DNA from 2 places in the Providencia xihuensis genome. Region 2 is predicted to be linked to the other one. Evidence: predicted binding sites of a transcription regulator. Region 2 holds the regulator's gene; the other holds the start of a gene.
What was found. Region 2 encodes PhoB, which activates phosphate uptake and scavenging genes when phosphate is short. Its sites were predicted from a motif close to CTGTCATAAAACTGNCNNAT; they were not measured.
Positions count from the first base shown of each region.

Region 1: the regulator PhoB is predicted to act here: its motif matches at 4,708-4,727, upstream of pstS (phosphate ABC transporter substrate-binding protein PstS).

Region 1 is NZ_CP169565.1:250,002-258,183, forward strand. It holds gene ACE2AL_RS01105 (Tex family protein) at 1-611, opposite strand, end outside; gene greB (transcription elongation factor GreB) at 781-1,266, shown strand; gene ompR (two-component system response regulator OmpR) at 1,381-2,100, shown strand; gene envZ (two-component system sensor histidine kinase EnvZ) at 2,097-3,428, shown strand; gene ACE2AL_RS01125 (hypothetical protein) at 3,689-4,513, shown strand; gene pstS (phosphate ABC transporter substrate-binding protein PstS) at 4,828-5,871, shown strand; gene pstC (phosphate ABC transporter permease PstC) at 5,981-6,937, shown strand; gene pstA (phosphate ABC transporter permease PstA) at 6,939-7,820, shown strand; gene pstB (phosphate ABC transporter ATP-binding protein PstB) at 7,858-8,182, shown strand, end outside.
Region 2 is NZ_CP169565.1:783,859-792,040, forward strand. It holds gene sbcD (exonuclease subunit SbcD) at 1-814, opposite strand, end outside; gene phoB (phosphate regulon transcriptional regulator PhoB) at 1,051-1,740, shown strand; gene phoR (phosphate regulon sensor histidine kinase PhoR) at 1,764-3,074, shown strand; gene brnQ (branched-chain amino acid transport system II carrier protein) at 3,566-4,891, shown strand; gene ACE2AL_RS03365 (DNA-binding transcriptional regulator) at 5,049-5,366, shown strand; gene ggt (gamma-glutamyltransferase) at 5,409-7,175, opposite strand; gene ACE2AL_RS03375 (hypothetical protein) at 7,386-8,006, opposite strand.

The DNA of each region.
Region 1 (8,182 bases), 530 kb from region 2:
AATTTGACGCCTTCTGCTTGTTTGCCTTCTGCAACGACGGAAACGAGGTGCGCATTTTTCCAAATATAGTCACGAACTTTCGCCAATAAAGTTGCATCTTCGGCGAAACGCTCCATCAGGATGTAACGAGCACCATCTAAAGCTGCTTTCACATCCGCCACACCTTTATCTGCGTCGATATAAGTTTGAGCAAGGGCTTCAGGGGATTGGCTTGGGTCTGTCCACAGCGTATCCGCTAATGGCTCAAGTCCCGCTTCAATGGCGATTTGCCCACGAGTGCGACGTTTTGGTTTGTAGGGTAAGTAAAGGTCTTCAAGTTCGGTTTTATTGAGCGTGCTGTTGATAGCAGCGGCGAGTTCAGGGGATAACTTCCCTTGTTCTTCAATCGACTTGAGAATGGTTTGCTTACGATCGTTGAGTTCGCGTAAGTACCCTAAGCGGCTTTCTAGCTGGCGAAGCTGAGTATCGTCCAACCCTCCGGTAACCTCTTTACGGTAACGCGCGATAAACGGGACAGTATTGCCTTCATCCAACAATGTGATGGCAGAAAAAACCTGTTTCGGTTGGGCTTGCAGTTCTGCTGCAATAATTTGGCTTAGAGTTTCATTCATGTCGTGTTTAAATACCTACTGAAAGAACAGTTAAAAAATTTACTGCACTGTTATACTTGGTGGTAGCGAGAATTTCCAGACTGAATTTCGGTCTATTGGTAGGAAAGTCTCAGATTATGTTCTATAAAATATTATCATTTTTGTACTTATTGACTAATATTCTAAGGTTATGGCGAAAAGTCTATTAATAACGCGTGAAGGTTGGGATACGCTCGACAAAGAGCTTAAGTATCTGTGGAAAGAGGAACGGCCTAGAGTGACCCAATCGGTCTCAGAGGCTGCGGCACAAGGCGATCGCTCAGAAAACGCTGAATATATTTATGGTAAAAAAAGGCTGCGTGAGATAGACCGACGCATTCGTTTTTTATCTAAAAGATTGGATCAACTCAGGATTATCGAGCCAGATCCTCGCCAAGAAGGCCGTGTCTTTTTTGGTGCATGGGTTAAACTTGAAGATGATAATGAAAATATCAGAATATTCCGCATAGTTGGCGCGGATGAGTTTAATCCTGCAAAACAATGGATTTCAATTGACTCTCCTGTTGCACGCGCTCTGATTGGTAAGCAGGTTGATGATGAAATTACGGTGAACACGCCTGGTGGGGATGTCACCTATTTTGTTTTAGAAATAAGCTATAAACCACTAACCGCCTGAAGTGTAAAATGATTCATTAAATCTATGGTTAATGGTAAATTAGTGAACATTAAACGTGTTTTTGTTTACTTTTAGAACAATAATTTGAAAGATGCACATCTTGAGGGCTACAAAATGCAGGAAAGTTATAAAGTTCTTGTCGTCGATGATGATATGCGTTTACGTGCACTGCTGGAGCGTTACCTCACTGAACAAGGCTTTCAGGTCAGGAGTGCTGCAAACGCCGAACAAATGGACAGGATCCTGACGAGGGAATCTATTCATCTGATCGTGTTAGATTTAATGCTTCCAGGTGAAGATGGCCTATCAATCTGCCGTCGTTTACGTAGCCAAAATAACCCAATCCCGATCATTATGGTTACGGCAAAGGGTGAAGAAGTTGACCGTATTGTTGGTTTAGAAATCGGGGCGGATGACTATATTCCTAAACCGTTCAACCCACGTGAGCTGCTGGCTCGTATTCGCGCCGTATTACGCCGCCAAGCAAATGAATTGCCAGGTGCGCCATCTCAGGATGACGCAGTCATTACCTTTGGTAAATTTAAGCTAAATCTTGGAACGCGTGAAATGTTCCAAGGTGATGAAAATATGCCACTGACCAGTGGCGAGTTTGCGGTATTAAAAGTGTTGGTTTCTTATCCAAGGGAGCCGCTATCTCGTGACAAGCTCATGAGCCTAGCAAGAGGCCGCGAGTACAGTGCGATGGAACGTTCAATTGACGTTCAAATTTCGCGTCTGCGCCGCATGGTTGAAGAAGACCCGGCGCACCCACGCTATATTCAAACGGTTTGGGGCTTGGGCTATGTGTTTGTTCCGGATGGAAGTAAAGCATGAAGCGACTGAGGTTCTCACGACGTAGTACATTTTCTCGTTCGTTGTTTTTATTTGTTGCGCTGCTGTTCGCGAGCTTAGTGACCAGCTATATGGTGGTATTGAATTTTGTTGTGATGCCTAGCTTACAACAATTCAATAAAGTCCTTGCGTACGAAGTTAGAACATTGATGACCGAGAAAATGGTTCTACAAGATGGGACCTCAGTGCGGGTTTCCCCCGCTTTGCGTAAGAAAATCTACAATGAATTAGGTATTACGTTCTATGCCCATTCTGCTGCCATGGAGGAAGGGCTGAATTGGGCTAAAGAGTATGATTTTCTGAGCGAACACATGTCGCAATACTTAGGCGGTAAGGCAAATGTTCATCTTGAGCTTGGCCGTGAGTATCCGATTTTGTGGTTAACGTCTTATCTCGCCCCAGATATTTGGGTGCGAGTACCTCTGACTGAAATTGGTCAAAACCAGTTTTCCCTTGTTTTCAGGTATACCTTAACCATTTTCCTCACGATCTTTGCAGGGGTATGGCTGTATATTCGCTACCAAAACAAGCCATTACTTGAATTGGAGTACCATGCAGGGGAGGTCGGAAAGGGCTTTGTATTGCCCCCGATGCAAGAAAAGGGGGCAACGGAAGTTAGGGCAGCAATTCGGTCTTTTAACCACATGGCTGCTGGGATTAAAACCCTTGAAAATGACCGAACTGTCTTGATGGCAGGGGTTAGCCATGACTTAAGAACACCATTAACTCGTATCCGCTTAGCGACAGAAATGATGAGCCCAGAAGACAGCTATCTGGCAGAGTCTATCAACAAAGATATTGAAGAGTGTGATGCGATTATTGGTCAATTCATGTCTTACCTGAAAACAGGTCAAGAGATGGATATGGAATTCTGCGATCTCAACGCGATTCTGATGGAAGCAGTCAATTCAGAAAGCAGTGTGGTTGGCGAAATCGAAACAGCGTTAGAACCTGGATCCATGATTGTGAACGGTAACCCGTTGGCCATCAAACGTGCAATCACTAATATGATTGTAAATGCGTACCGCTATGGAAATGGCTGGATCAAAGTCAGCAGTGGAAAAAACGAAGATTTTGTCTGGTTCCAAGTGGAAGATGACGGCGCGGGTATCAAAGACGAAGATATCCACCGCTTATTCCAACCGTTCGTGCAAGGCGAAAAAGCACGAAGTAATACAGGGACAGGCTTGGGGCTAGCGATTATACGCCGTATAGTGGACGCCCATGAAGGGAGCATTGAGATCCACAAAAGTGAGCGCGGCGGGTTTGCAATACGGGCTTTACTTCCTCTTAAAGAGAAAGAAGACTGATATGCCTACAACTTGCACTATTTAGATCTATCTTTCTAAAATAATGCCATTAATTGGGCTCAAATTGTTTTGGGCCTTTCCCTGAATTTTCATATCTGCACGGTTGCGTCCAGCTGCTCGGTGCTGGATTCTTAATACCACCCGCTTAATAAATTTCCTTCTTATCTGTTCATTTATCAATGCTAGAATCGTTATATAAAAGACGCAATAGGTACCTTGCTTGGATAATCAGTGCAAATAAAATCATTATGGTAAATATTATGTCAGTTCATATTAGTGCAACTAAAATCATTCATACTTTATCCAAAAGCTTAAAAACATGCTCAAATTTTTTGTTTAATAAAAATAAAGGGAGTGTTTCGGGGCAGATGAAAAATGTAATGAATACGAATATTACAAATGTTTTACAAAAGGAAAAGAAAATAACACTGAAGGAACCGGTAGTTGGCAACTCGATTACAAAAGTTGCTGTACAACCATCAGAAAAACAAGCTGAACCAAAGCTATCCACCGCTTTACCAATGTCGATATCTCAGCCAGTACCACCACCACCACCAATGCCTGATACTCTTCCAGTACAACGATTACCAACAACTGAATTACCTAAACATGAAGTGTCAGTTAGGACAGAGGCAAAGCATACGGTATTAAATCGACAGTTGACAGATAAAGTCGCCTCAGGTTTATTTGAAGAAATGGCAAAATTGCAAAGGTTTAAGGATGCGGGAAAGGAATGCAATAAGCCAGAATATGCCGCAAAGGAACTGACTGAAAGTGAAGCAGCAGTGCTAAAATTGAAAAATTCAGTTATTAAAAAGAATCAAAAAGTAGGAGTTTTTTCTGCTGCTAGTCTTGAAGAAAGTTCACTATTTAGGAAATTACAGGCAAAAGCGAAAATGGAAGACGATATTAGTCCTAAAAAACCTTCTTTAGAATCAACTTGTTCTCCTGCTATTAACAAATATATTGAACATGAAAGACAGTCGAAAAAAGATCTAGAAGCAAAAAAAGAAAGTATGAAAGCTGAGCTGATTGCTAGAGTCGCTAATCCAATGCTACGTAAAACAGGGATTAAGCTATCGTAATGTTATTTTGTTTTTTCTTTCGATAAACTCGCGAATGCGGGTTTATTTTTTTATAGATAAAATAATTTAAGACTTTTTTATGACAATACATCATTTCGTTATTATGGATGCTTTTTTTCTTACTTATTGATTTTATTTGAGATTAAATATATTCCTTTTTGTTTTTTTCCTAAGCTAGGTGTGAATACAGTCAATTGTCATAAAACTGTCATAAAAACGACATGTTGTCGTAACTAAATTGTCCTATTTTTCCTACCGTGACATACACCCAACAATTTTATACTTGATTGTTTCTATACATCCCCGGAGGGATTATGAAAATGACGCGTACCACCTTAGCAAGCGTAATGGCAGCAACTTTGTCTCTGACTGCAATGTCTTCTTTTGCTGCTACCAGCCTGACCGGAGCTGGCGCGACCTTCCCTGCTCCTGTTTATGCGAAGTGGGCAGACTCTTATCAGAAAGAAACAGGTAATAAAGTGAACTATCAGGGGATTGGCTCTTCTGGTGGTGTAAAACAGATTAATGCAAAAACAGTTGATTTCGGTGCGTCTGATGCGCCATTGACTGATGAAAAACTAAAAGAAGATGGTTTGTTCCAATTCCCTACCGTTATTGGTGGTGTGGTGTTGGCGGTTAACGTAAAAGGCATCGAATCAGGTCAACTGACTTTAGATGGCAACACATTAGGTGATATCTATTTAGGTAAAATCACCAAATGGAATGACCCAGCTATTGCAAAATTAAATCCGAAAGTGAGCTTACCAGACCAAGCTATTGCGGTGGTTAGACGTTCTGATGGTTCAGGTACTACATTTGTTTTCACCAGCTACTTAGCAAAAGTAAGTGCGAATTGGAAAGATGAAATTGGTGCGGGCTCAACCGTTAACTGGCCGAAAAACAGCGTAGGCGGTAAAGGTAACGATGGTGTTGCCGCATTCGTACAACGTCTGCCAGGCTCTATCGGCTATGTGGAATATGCTTACGCAAAACAAAATAATCTTGCGTATACTAAGTTAGTTTCTGCGGATGGCGAAGCGGTATCACCAACAGGCGAAAGTTTCAGCGCAGCAGCGAAAAAAGTTGACTGGTCGAAGTCGTTTGCTCAAGACCTGACTAATCGTGATGGTGCAAACGCATGGCCAATCACGTCAACAACGTTCATCTTAGTACACAAAGAACAAGCCAATGCTGAAAAAGGCAAAGCCGTTCTCGACTTCTACAACTGGGCGTACGATAAAGGCGGTAAACAAGCAGAAGCGCTGGATTACGCCGTTTTACCTCAAGAGGTTGTAACAGCTGTTCGTGCAGCATGGAAAACAGAAATTAAAGATAGCCAAGGTAAAGCATTGTTCTAATGCACCTCGGGTTGGAAATGGCGGGTAAGTACTGAGGAACAGGGCTTACCCGCTCATTGTTGTAACACAATCCTACAGTACAAGTAGGAATGGAAAGAGAACAAAGCGCATGGCCGAAAAAACAACGGCATTTAGAGCTCCCAGCAAATCAGGTGATGTAATTTTTGGTGCACTGGTAAAGATTGCCGCGCTAATCACTTTGTTAATGCTAGGTGGCATCATTATTTCCCTTATTTTTGCGTCTTGGCCAAGTATGCAGAAGTTTGGGTTTTCGTTTTTATGGACCAAAGAGTGGGATGCGCCTGCAGAACAGTTCGGTGCCCTTGTGCCAATCTATGGCACCATTGTAACCTCGTTAATCGCCCTGATTATCGCCGTCCCCGTCAGTTTCGGTATCGCGTTGTTCTTAACGGAGCTTGCGCCAAACTGGCTAAAACGTCCATTAGGGATTGCTATTGAATTGCTTGCCGCCATTCCCAGTATCGTTTACGGGATGTGGGGCTTATTCGTTTTCGCACCACTATTTGCAGAATATTTCCAAGAGCCAGTTGGCAACGTGATGTCGAGTATTCCAATTGTCGGTGAATTATTTTCAGGCCCTGCATTCGGGATAGGTATTTTAGCGGCGGGGATTATCCTCGCGATTATGATTATTCCATACATTGCGTCTGTTATGCGTGATGTGTTTGAACAAACCCCTGTGATGATGAAAGAGTCAGCCTACGGGATTGGCTGTACCACTTGGGAAGTGATTTGGAACATCGTATTGCCGTATACCCGTAACGGGGTAATAGGCGGGGTGATGTTAGGGTTAGGCCGTGCATTGGGTGAAACCATGGCGGTAACCTTCGTGATTGGTAATACCTACCAGCTCGATAGTGCATCCCTCTTCATGCCAGGAAACAGTATTACTTCCGCACTAGCGAATGAATTTGCGGAAGCAGAAAGTGGCTTACATACCTCAGCGCTGATGGAACTTGGGCTTATCCTGTTTGTTATCACGTTTATTGTGTTGGCGATTTCCAAGTTGATGGTAATGCGTCTTGCGAAGAATGAGGGGCGTTAATATGTCGGAATATCAACCTTTTATCGTCAATGAGAAAGAACGCGCACGCCGTCAAGCATGGCGCCGCCAAGTTAACAGAATGGCACTGCTTGTCTCAATGTTGACCATGGCATTCGGGCTGTTCTGGTTAGTGTGGATTTTATTTTCGACGGTGACCAAAGGGATTGACGGTATGTCCCTTAACCTGTTTACCGAGATGACGCCACCACCAAATACAGAAGGTGGTGGTTTAGCGAATGCGATCGTCGGAAGTGGTTTATTAATCCTGTGGGCTACCGTGATTGGAACACCTTTAGGGATTTTAGCGGGGATTTACTTGGCAGAATACGGTCGTAAATCATGGCTAGCATCTGTGACCCGCTTTATTAATGACATTCTGTTATCAGCACCATCTATTGTTGTTGGTCTGTTTGTGTATACCATCGTGGTTGCGCAAATGCAGCACTTCTCTGGATGGGCAGGGGTGATTGCGCTGGCATTGCTGCAAATCCCTATTGTTATTCGTACCACTGAAAACATGCTGAAACTGGTACCAGATAGCTTGCGTGAAGCGGCTTATGCTCTTGGAACGCCGAAATGGAAAATGATTTTATCCATTACATTAAAGGCATCTGTATCTGGGATTATTACAGGGATCTTACTGGCAATTGCGCGTATTGCGGGAGAAACCGCACCGCTCCTGTTTACTTCACTGTCGAACCAGTTCTGGAGTACAGATATGAGCGAACCCATTGCTAACTTACCTGTAACGATTTTCAAATTCGCAATGAGCCCATTCTCCGAATGGCAAGAGCTCGCATGGGCTGGGGTGCTGTTAATTACCCTGTGTGTCCTGCTGATTAACATCATTGCCCGCGTTGTGTTTGCACAGAAAAAACACTAAGCGCCCAGATAAATAAAGATTTAGAGAGAAAGTAACCATGATTAATGCAAATGAAATTGCAAACAGTAAAATTAAAGTCCGTGACCTCAACTTCTTTTATGGCAAGTTTCACGCACTGAAAAATATCTCTTTAGACATTGAAAAAAATAAAGTAACAGCGTTTATCGGCCCATCAGGTTGTGGTAAATCGACGTTATTGCGTACGTTTAATAAAATGTATGAACTGTACGGTGAACAACGCGCTGAAGGTGAAATTTTACTGGATGGTCAAAATATCCTGACGGACAAACAAGATATCGCATTATTACGTGCAAAAGTGGGGATGGTGTTCCAGAAACCAACGCCATTCCCAATGTCCATCT
Region 2 (8,182 bases):
TGATTTCGGTTAATTCGCTGCCTGTGAATTCAACTAAACAGACACTTTTTTGTTGGGCGGTTTCATCAAAACTGAGGGCAATAGGGGATCCGCAATAGCGAATATGTTGTTTTCCACCAATCACTTGAGGGCGATGAATATGGCCAAGAGCAATATAATCCGCAGGGGGGAACGCCCCTGAAGGGAAGGCTTCTAATGTGCCAATATAAATATCACGCACGGAATCGGTTAATTCCGCGCCAATGACAGTTAAATGCCCCGTAGCAATAATTGGAATATCCACGCCGAGCATTGCGCGTTGTTCGAGGGCAAATTGGTAGCTGGCTAGGTAATGGTCATGAATAGCGGTTTGTAGCGAAAGCTGTTTTTCTTCAATACTTTGCCCTGCAACACTCAATTGAATATCCCGAGGGCGTAAAAAAGGAATGGCACACACGAGGCCAATGGGTTGCGATTGTTTATTGTGTAGAGTAATAACATTCGGTTCACTGCCAGAGGTGACCACTTGGGTATTGAGGTAGCTTAATAATGCGCTCGATTCATTCAGAACGGAGACGGAATCGTGGTTACCGCTCAAAATAACCAACTGGCACCCCGTTTTTTGCAAGTCCACAATAAATTTATTATATAACTCGCGGGCATAACTAGGTGGTGACCCTGTATCAAAAATGTCCCCTGCTACGATAACGGCATCAACGTGATGAATTTCGACTTGGTTTACTAACCAATCTAAAAAGTGTTGGTGCTCAGGCGCACGGCTTTTGGTAAAAAAGTATTGGCCAAGATGCCAGTCAGAGGTATGAATAATGCGCATGAGCCATCCGTTCCTGTCTTTGATAAAGGGCATAAATTACTGCTATCCAGTATACCTGATCCTATCAAAACCTCGTGTTTTTCTCGTGTTATGGCGGAATTATTTCACTTAGATGACATTTACCCGCTAATATAAGGAGAAATATTTGATTTGCGAATAGACATTCATAATTCTGTCATAAAAGTGACGCATAATGCGTTCACATTAACAATGTCTTCTTATTTACAGGAACAATCATGGCAAGACGCATTCTAGTGGTTGAAGATGAAGCGCCCATCCGAGAAATGGTTTGTTTTGTATTAGAACAGAATGGTTTTCAGCCAATTGAAGCTGATGATTATGACAGCGCAATTGCACAGTTAGTTGATCCTCTCCCTGATTTGGTTTTATTGGATTGGATGATCCCTGGTGGTTCAGGTCTCCAAGTGATTAAACATATGAAGCGCGATAGCGCGACGCGTGATGTTCCCGTGATGATGTTAACAGCACGCGGGGAAGAAGAAGATCGTGTGAAAGGGCTTGAAGTCGGCGCTGATGATTATTTGATTAAGCCGTTTTCCCCGAAAGAGTTAATTGCTCGCGTTAAAGCTATTCTCCGTCGGATCTCTCCGATGTCGACAGAAGATATCATCGAAATGAATGGGTTAACGTTAGACCCAACCTCCCACCGTGTGACGAGTAATGACACCCCGATTGATATGGGGCCAACGGAATATAAGCTTCTGCATTTCTTTATGACTCACCCTGAGCGTGTATACAGCCGTGAGCAGCTCTTGAATTATGTGTGGGGCGCGAATGTTTACGTCGAAGATAGAACGGTGGATGTGCACATTCGGCGTTTAAGAAAAGCGCTAGAAACTGAAGGTCATGATAAAATGGTGCAAACAGTACGCGGTACGGGTTACCGTTTCTCTGTTCGTTATTAACGACAAACTAGGGAGAGACATGCGTGCTTGAACGCTTATCGATTAAACAGCTGGTTTGGGGGCTGTTTTTATTTATCTTGCCAGCGCTGATTTTGTCCATTTTTATCGGGCATTTGCCTTGGCTGTTGGTGGTTTCGTTACTGGCAGCCTTAGTGTGGCATGCATATAACCTGCTAAAACTATCTTATTGGCTTTGGTTGGATAAAAGTATGTTACCACCCGAGGGGCGAGGAGGATGGGAGCCGATATTTTACGGTATATACCAGATGCAGCAGCGTAATCGTAAACGTCGCCGCGAATTAGGGCAGTTGATTAAACGTTTTCGTAGTGGCGCTGAATCCTTACCCGACGCCGTTGTGATGATGACCACTGAAGGCAATATTTTTTGGTGTAATCGCCACGCTCAGGCTTTGTTAGGCTTTCGCTGGCCAGAAGATAATGGCCAACATATTTTCAATTTATTGCGCTACCCTGATTTTAGTCGTTATTTTTCAATCAAAAGCTACGACCAAGCATTAACCATTGAGCTGAATAGTGGGGAAATTGTTGAGTTTCGTATCTTGCCTTATACCGAAGGGCAACTACTGATGGTGGCGCGAGATGTCACTGAAAAACGTCGGTTGGAGAAAGCGCGTAGGGATTTTTTTGCTAACGTTAGCCACGAACTACGTACTCCACTTACCGTTATTCAGGGATATCTTGAGGTAATGGATGACCAGGAAGGTATGCCAGCCGTCAATAAAAAAGCGCTGAATGTGATGCAAGAGCAAGCTCATAGAATGGATAATTTGGTTAAACAGCTTTTGCAGTTATCTCGTATCGAAATTGCACCGCAAATCAACCTTGATGAGCAGGTAAACATTCCAGTAATCCTCAAAATGATTGAGCAAGAAGCGTTAAGTTTAAGCCAGGGCCGCCAGCAATTTGAGTTTAATATCGATGAATCACTGCGAGTACATGGCAATGAGGAGCAACTGCGCAGTGCTGTGGCGAACTTAGTGTATAACGCTATTAACCATACGCCTGAAGGCACAAAAATTCGTGTGGATTGGCGTAAAACCAGTCTTGGTGCTCAATTTAGTGTGAAGGATAATGGGCCAGGGATCCCGTCAGAGCATCTTCCACGTTTGACAGAGCGTTTTTACCGTGTGGATAAAGCACGTTCACGTCAAGGTGGTGGTGGAACAGGGCTTGGGTTGGCTATTGTGAAACATGCCGTTCAGCACCATAGCAGCCAGCTGGTGGTCACTAGCCAAGTTGGTAAAGGGAGTGAGTTCTCATTTACTTTGCCACCTGTGCTAATCGTTGATGATAAAAAATTGAAAAAATCCTAAATGATCCCACTTTATTAATATAATCAACTTGTTAATAAAGTGGATCCTGCTTGCTTACCTATTAATTAATTTTGTTAATACATTATTTTTTTATATTATCCTGCCAATTAATGATTTTGATATTATATATCCTACCAGTTAGTAAAAAAAATGAATGACAAAATGATGAGTTGATTATTTTTCGAACAAATCATATAACGAGTATTGTGATTTTACTGAAAGGAATCACTGGTTCTGAAAATTAGTTTAGTTATTTCCTCTTGTTTTCGGGTTTGCTATTGCCTTTTTGCCCTATAAAAGTTCTACTTGTTGTCAGTTATTGGCGATTTTTTCTGTTTTTTGATTTTTCGTTTTGTCATAGGCAAGCAGGCATACTTTTTTATATTGTTAACAGTATGTTTATCAGAATTCTATCTCGCTATATATATTTCAAAGGGTTGCTAAGTGCATATCCGTAATTTTTTATTTTCGCTACTAAAAATTAACATAATATGGCTCATCGTTTATCATCAAGAGATATCATCGCATTAGGTTTTATGACCTTTGCGTTATTTGTCGGGGCAGGAAATATTATTTTCCCTCCGATGGTTGGCTTACAGGCAGGGGAACAAGTTTGGACCGCCGCACTTGGCTTTTTAGTCACGGGTGTGGGTCTACCTGTATTAACAGTTATTGCATTGGCGAAAGTTGGGGGCGGAATTGAAGCCCTGAGTTCGCCAGTTGGGAAAACAGCGGGTTTACTGCTAGCGGTAGTCGCTTATTTATCTGTCGGCCCGTTATTTGCCACACCAAGAACCGCAACAGTATCGTATAAAGTCGGGATCGCACCATTATTTGGTGGCGAATCTGATATGTTACTGTTTATCTATAGCGCGGTTTATTTTGTGTTGGTAATTGGTATTTCGCTATATCCAGGGAAACTGCTGGATAGCGTAGGGCACATTTTGGCGCCTGTTAAAATGCTGGCATTGGCTATTTTGGGTGTTGCAGCGGTGATGTGGCCTGCGGGCGATCCAATTCCGTCGACGGTAGACTACCGTGATATGGCTTTTTCAAATGGCTTTATTAACGGTTACCTCACTATGGATACCCTCGGGGCGATGGTGTTTGGGATTGTTATCGTGAATGCGGCGCGTTCAAGGGGTATCGAAAACTCATCATTACTCACTCGCTACACCATGTGGGCAGGCTTAATTGCTGGGGTACTGTTGACGCTGGTGTATTTATCCTTGTTTAAACTGGGTGAAAACAGTGGCTCGTTGATCCCAAATCCAGAAGATGGTGCGGATATCCTACATACTTATGTGCAATACACGTTTGGTGGCTACGGTAGCTTCTTCCTTGCGGTATTGATTTTTGTGGCTTGTATGGTGACTGCGGTTGGCTTGACCTGTGCTTGTGCAGAGTTCTTTAGCCGCTACGTGCCAATTTCTTACCGTAAGCTGGTGTTGATCTTAGGTATTTTCTCTATGGTCATCTCAAACTTAGGTTTGAGTAAATTAATTGCCTTCTCATTACCTGTACTGGTTTCAATTTATCCACCTTGTATTGTCTTGATCTTACTGAGCTTTACATTGAAATGGTGGAAAAATCCAACGGTGGTGATAGCCCCAACGATGCTGGTAAGCTTTGTGGTCGGTTTAATTGGTGCGGTGAAAGCGTCCGAACATTTGAAAGTCTATATCCCAGAGTGGATGACAGCGATGCCATTGTATAAACAAGATTTAGTTTGGGTATTACCTACGCTTGTTGTCTTAGTTGTCGCGATTGTCTGTGACAAAGTGGTGTCACCATCAGTGCAGCATAAGCAAGCTTAATTATCTGAATTATCAAATAAAAGGGAGCCGATTGGCTCCCTTTTTCTTTTTGAGTGTTTTCAAAACTGAAATGTACTTACCAAATAAATGTAGAGTTTTTTTGTTGAAATTAGTACTCGGTACGAATGAAGTGGTGTGTATGCGCAAGGAGGTGCAGATGAACTACTTAGAGCTTATTGAAACGACAGTATTTAGTCGTGAGCGAAAGTTATTGATGGACGATGATGAGTTTCAATTATTTCAGACATTTTTGTTAGAAAATTATGAATATGGTGACACGATAAGTCGCACTAGCGGATGCAAACATACTGGAATGAAGCAACAAGAGTTTGCTGAGGCGATTGGCTCAAGTGTGGATTTAGTCCGTAGTTGGGAGCAAAAGCGTAGATTCCCATCGGGCATGGCACTTAAAATTTTATTTCTTATTGAAAAAAAACCTAGCATTATCGATGAGTTAAGGAATATTCGGGTTTAACCAAGCCCATGATAGTACAGGGCTTGGTTTTATTACGCTGAATTAATCCACGCCTACCGCACTACCTGCTGGTCGGCGAACATCATTAGAGCCGTAAATAAAGCCTTCGCGGACTTTACCAGAAACGGCGGAGTCATTACCCGATGACTTAGCACTGACGCCAGCACCATCAGGGATAGCAACCATGATTAGCTCAGCGGCGCCCCAAGGTGTTTGCTCAACCATTTTATAGCCCATCTTATCGAGGAGGGCTAAGCTATCTTTCGACACACCGCGCTCTTCGTAATATACCTCATCAGGTAGCCATTGATGGTGAATACGCGGTGCATTGACGGCTTCTTGTGGTGGCATACCGTGGTCAATGATATTCAAAGCAGTTTGCAGGGTGATAGAAATAATCCGTGAGCCTCCCGGTGAGCCAAGCACTAAGAATACTTTGCCGTCTTTGGTGACAATAGTTGGGCTCATTGATGAAAGTGGACGTTTACCCGGCGCGATAGAATTTCGTTCACCTTGTACTAAGCCATAAAGGTTTTTCTCTCCAACTTTTGTGGTGAAATCGTCCATTTCATCATTAAGGAAGAAACCTGTTCCTGGAGGGATAACCACGGAGCCAAATCGACCGTTGATTGTGTAAGTAGTTGAAACGGCATTTCCTTTTTCATCAACAACCGAGTAATGCGTTGTTTCTGGCTTTTCATGAGGCCCCATACCTGGCTGAACTTGTGTTGAAGGTGTCGCTTGGTTTGGCTTGATTTCTTTGCGCAGCTCTTCGGCGTAGGCTTTGCTTAACAATTTTTCGGTTGGGTTATCCACAAACTCAGGGTCGCCAAGAAACGTATTTCGGTCCATATAGGCGTGGCGCATAGCCTCGGTTAGGGTATGAATATACTCAGCAGAATTAAAACCCATCTCTTTAAGGTCATAACCCTCTAAAATATTTAAGGTTTGGCAGATAGTAACACCACCAGAGCTTGGCGGTGGCGCAGAAATAAATTGATAGCCTCTATAGGTACAGCTAACTGGTGTTGTGTCCGTGATAGTAAAATCGGCAAAATCTTTCGCGGTGAGTATGCCACCATTTTTCTTTGACGCCTCCTCGACCGCTTTTGGTATTTCACCTTCATAGAAAGCGGACGGCCCATTTTTGGCAATTTTTTCAAGGGTATTGGCTAAATCGGTTTGTACCAATAAGTCACCGGGCTGGAAAGCACTACCATCAGGTTTTAAGAATATACGCGCAACTTCAGGGTCTTGTTTAAAGCGCTCGGTGGTTGTATCCAGCACATCGGTATCTGCACGGGTTAGGGTGAAGCCTTCTCTGGCAAGCTTAATTGCAGGCTCCATCACTTGTTGGCGGCTCATCGTGCCGTATTTTTCTAATGCGTAATCAAGGCCTTTTACGGTACCCGGCACACCCGAAGCGAGGTAGCCATACAGGCTTGCGTCTTTGATTAACTTACCGTCTTTATCAAGATACATGTCAGCGCTTGCTGCGGCAGGGGCGGTTTCTCTAAAATTAATGAAGAGGTCTTTGCCATCAGCCAAGTGAATGGTCATAAAGCCGCCACCGCCAATATTGCCACAACACGGGTTAACAACGGCTTGGGCATAGCCAACTGCCACTGCAGCATCCACAGCGTTTCCGCCTGATTTCAAGATATCTGCGCCAATTTGTGAGGCTAAATGTTGAGATGAAACGACCATGCCTTTTTTGGCTTCAACGGCAGGTTCTGATGCAGCAAAGAGTTGGCTTGAAAATAATAAGGAAAGCAATAATGCAGCAGGGCGTAATGATGTTCTGATCATTCGTATCTCCCAGTTAAGGTAAAGTTTGATGTAACACAAATCAATAATATGAATAATTTGTTAATTATTTGTGTTTTTAATGTATAGCATACAATAGTGCAGAACGTTGAATATTTGAGTTAAGAAGTGTTAACTGGGTAGGGTTATTTATCAATAAGCAGGATTTAAATATGGATAGGAAAAGGGCTCAAAAAGAGCCCATGAAGTATATTATTTCTTATTAAACAATGCCATGTGGACCCAACCATTATTGGTTAAAATGAGAGGGCTTTGCTGTGCACGTTCAGCATGTGTTTGTGCTGATTTAATTTGAGGATAAGCCGCAATCACTTTTTCATTTTTTGCCCATGCAGCAACATCCTCCAGTTTTTGCGTGTAGTTGGCGATAGAAATCTGCTGACCACCGCGCTCAGCTGGCTCAGTAAAATTAGTGACTTCGTTAACGACTAACTTACCCGTGCAGAAACTGCCACGGCCTGAAGATTGGGCTTGCTTCTCGTTATAAAATTTTTGCCCTTCACTGGTCAATGTATATTCGACGCCATCCCCTACTTGCTCTCCACTCCACATATCTTTCACGGTGACTTGTTTTTCGCTTTTTGCCAGTAAACCTGCATTCACTAAAGTATCCAGTTGTTCAATATTACGGTAGCTGAATTTGGTGATAAAGCCTGCTGGCATAGGATCTACATTGATACAAATCGCTTTCTTAGTATCGAGGTAATCTTGGATAGACTTTTTGAAGTTACTTTCTGATGCGGTTTGGCTGCTATCACATCCTGCAAGTAATGCACTGATGAGAGCGATTGAGGTGATGAGTTTTAATTTCATTTTCCGATACCTAGTTTTGTTATTTATTTGTAATTAAATGATTCTAATTGTAACGGTAATATAAATAAGGAAAGGTTTATAGTCAGAGATAAATGATAAGGGAGATTTTGGGGTTGTTTGAGATGTTTCTTAGGACGAGCTTATGAAAAGAAAAAGCGGGCAGTGCCCGCTTTCGA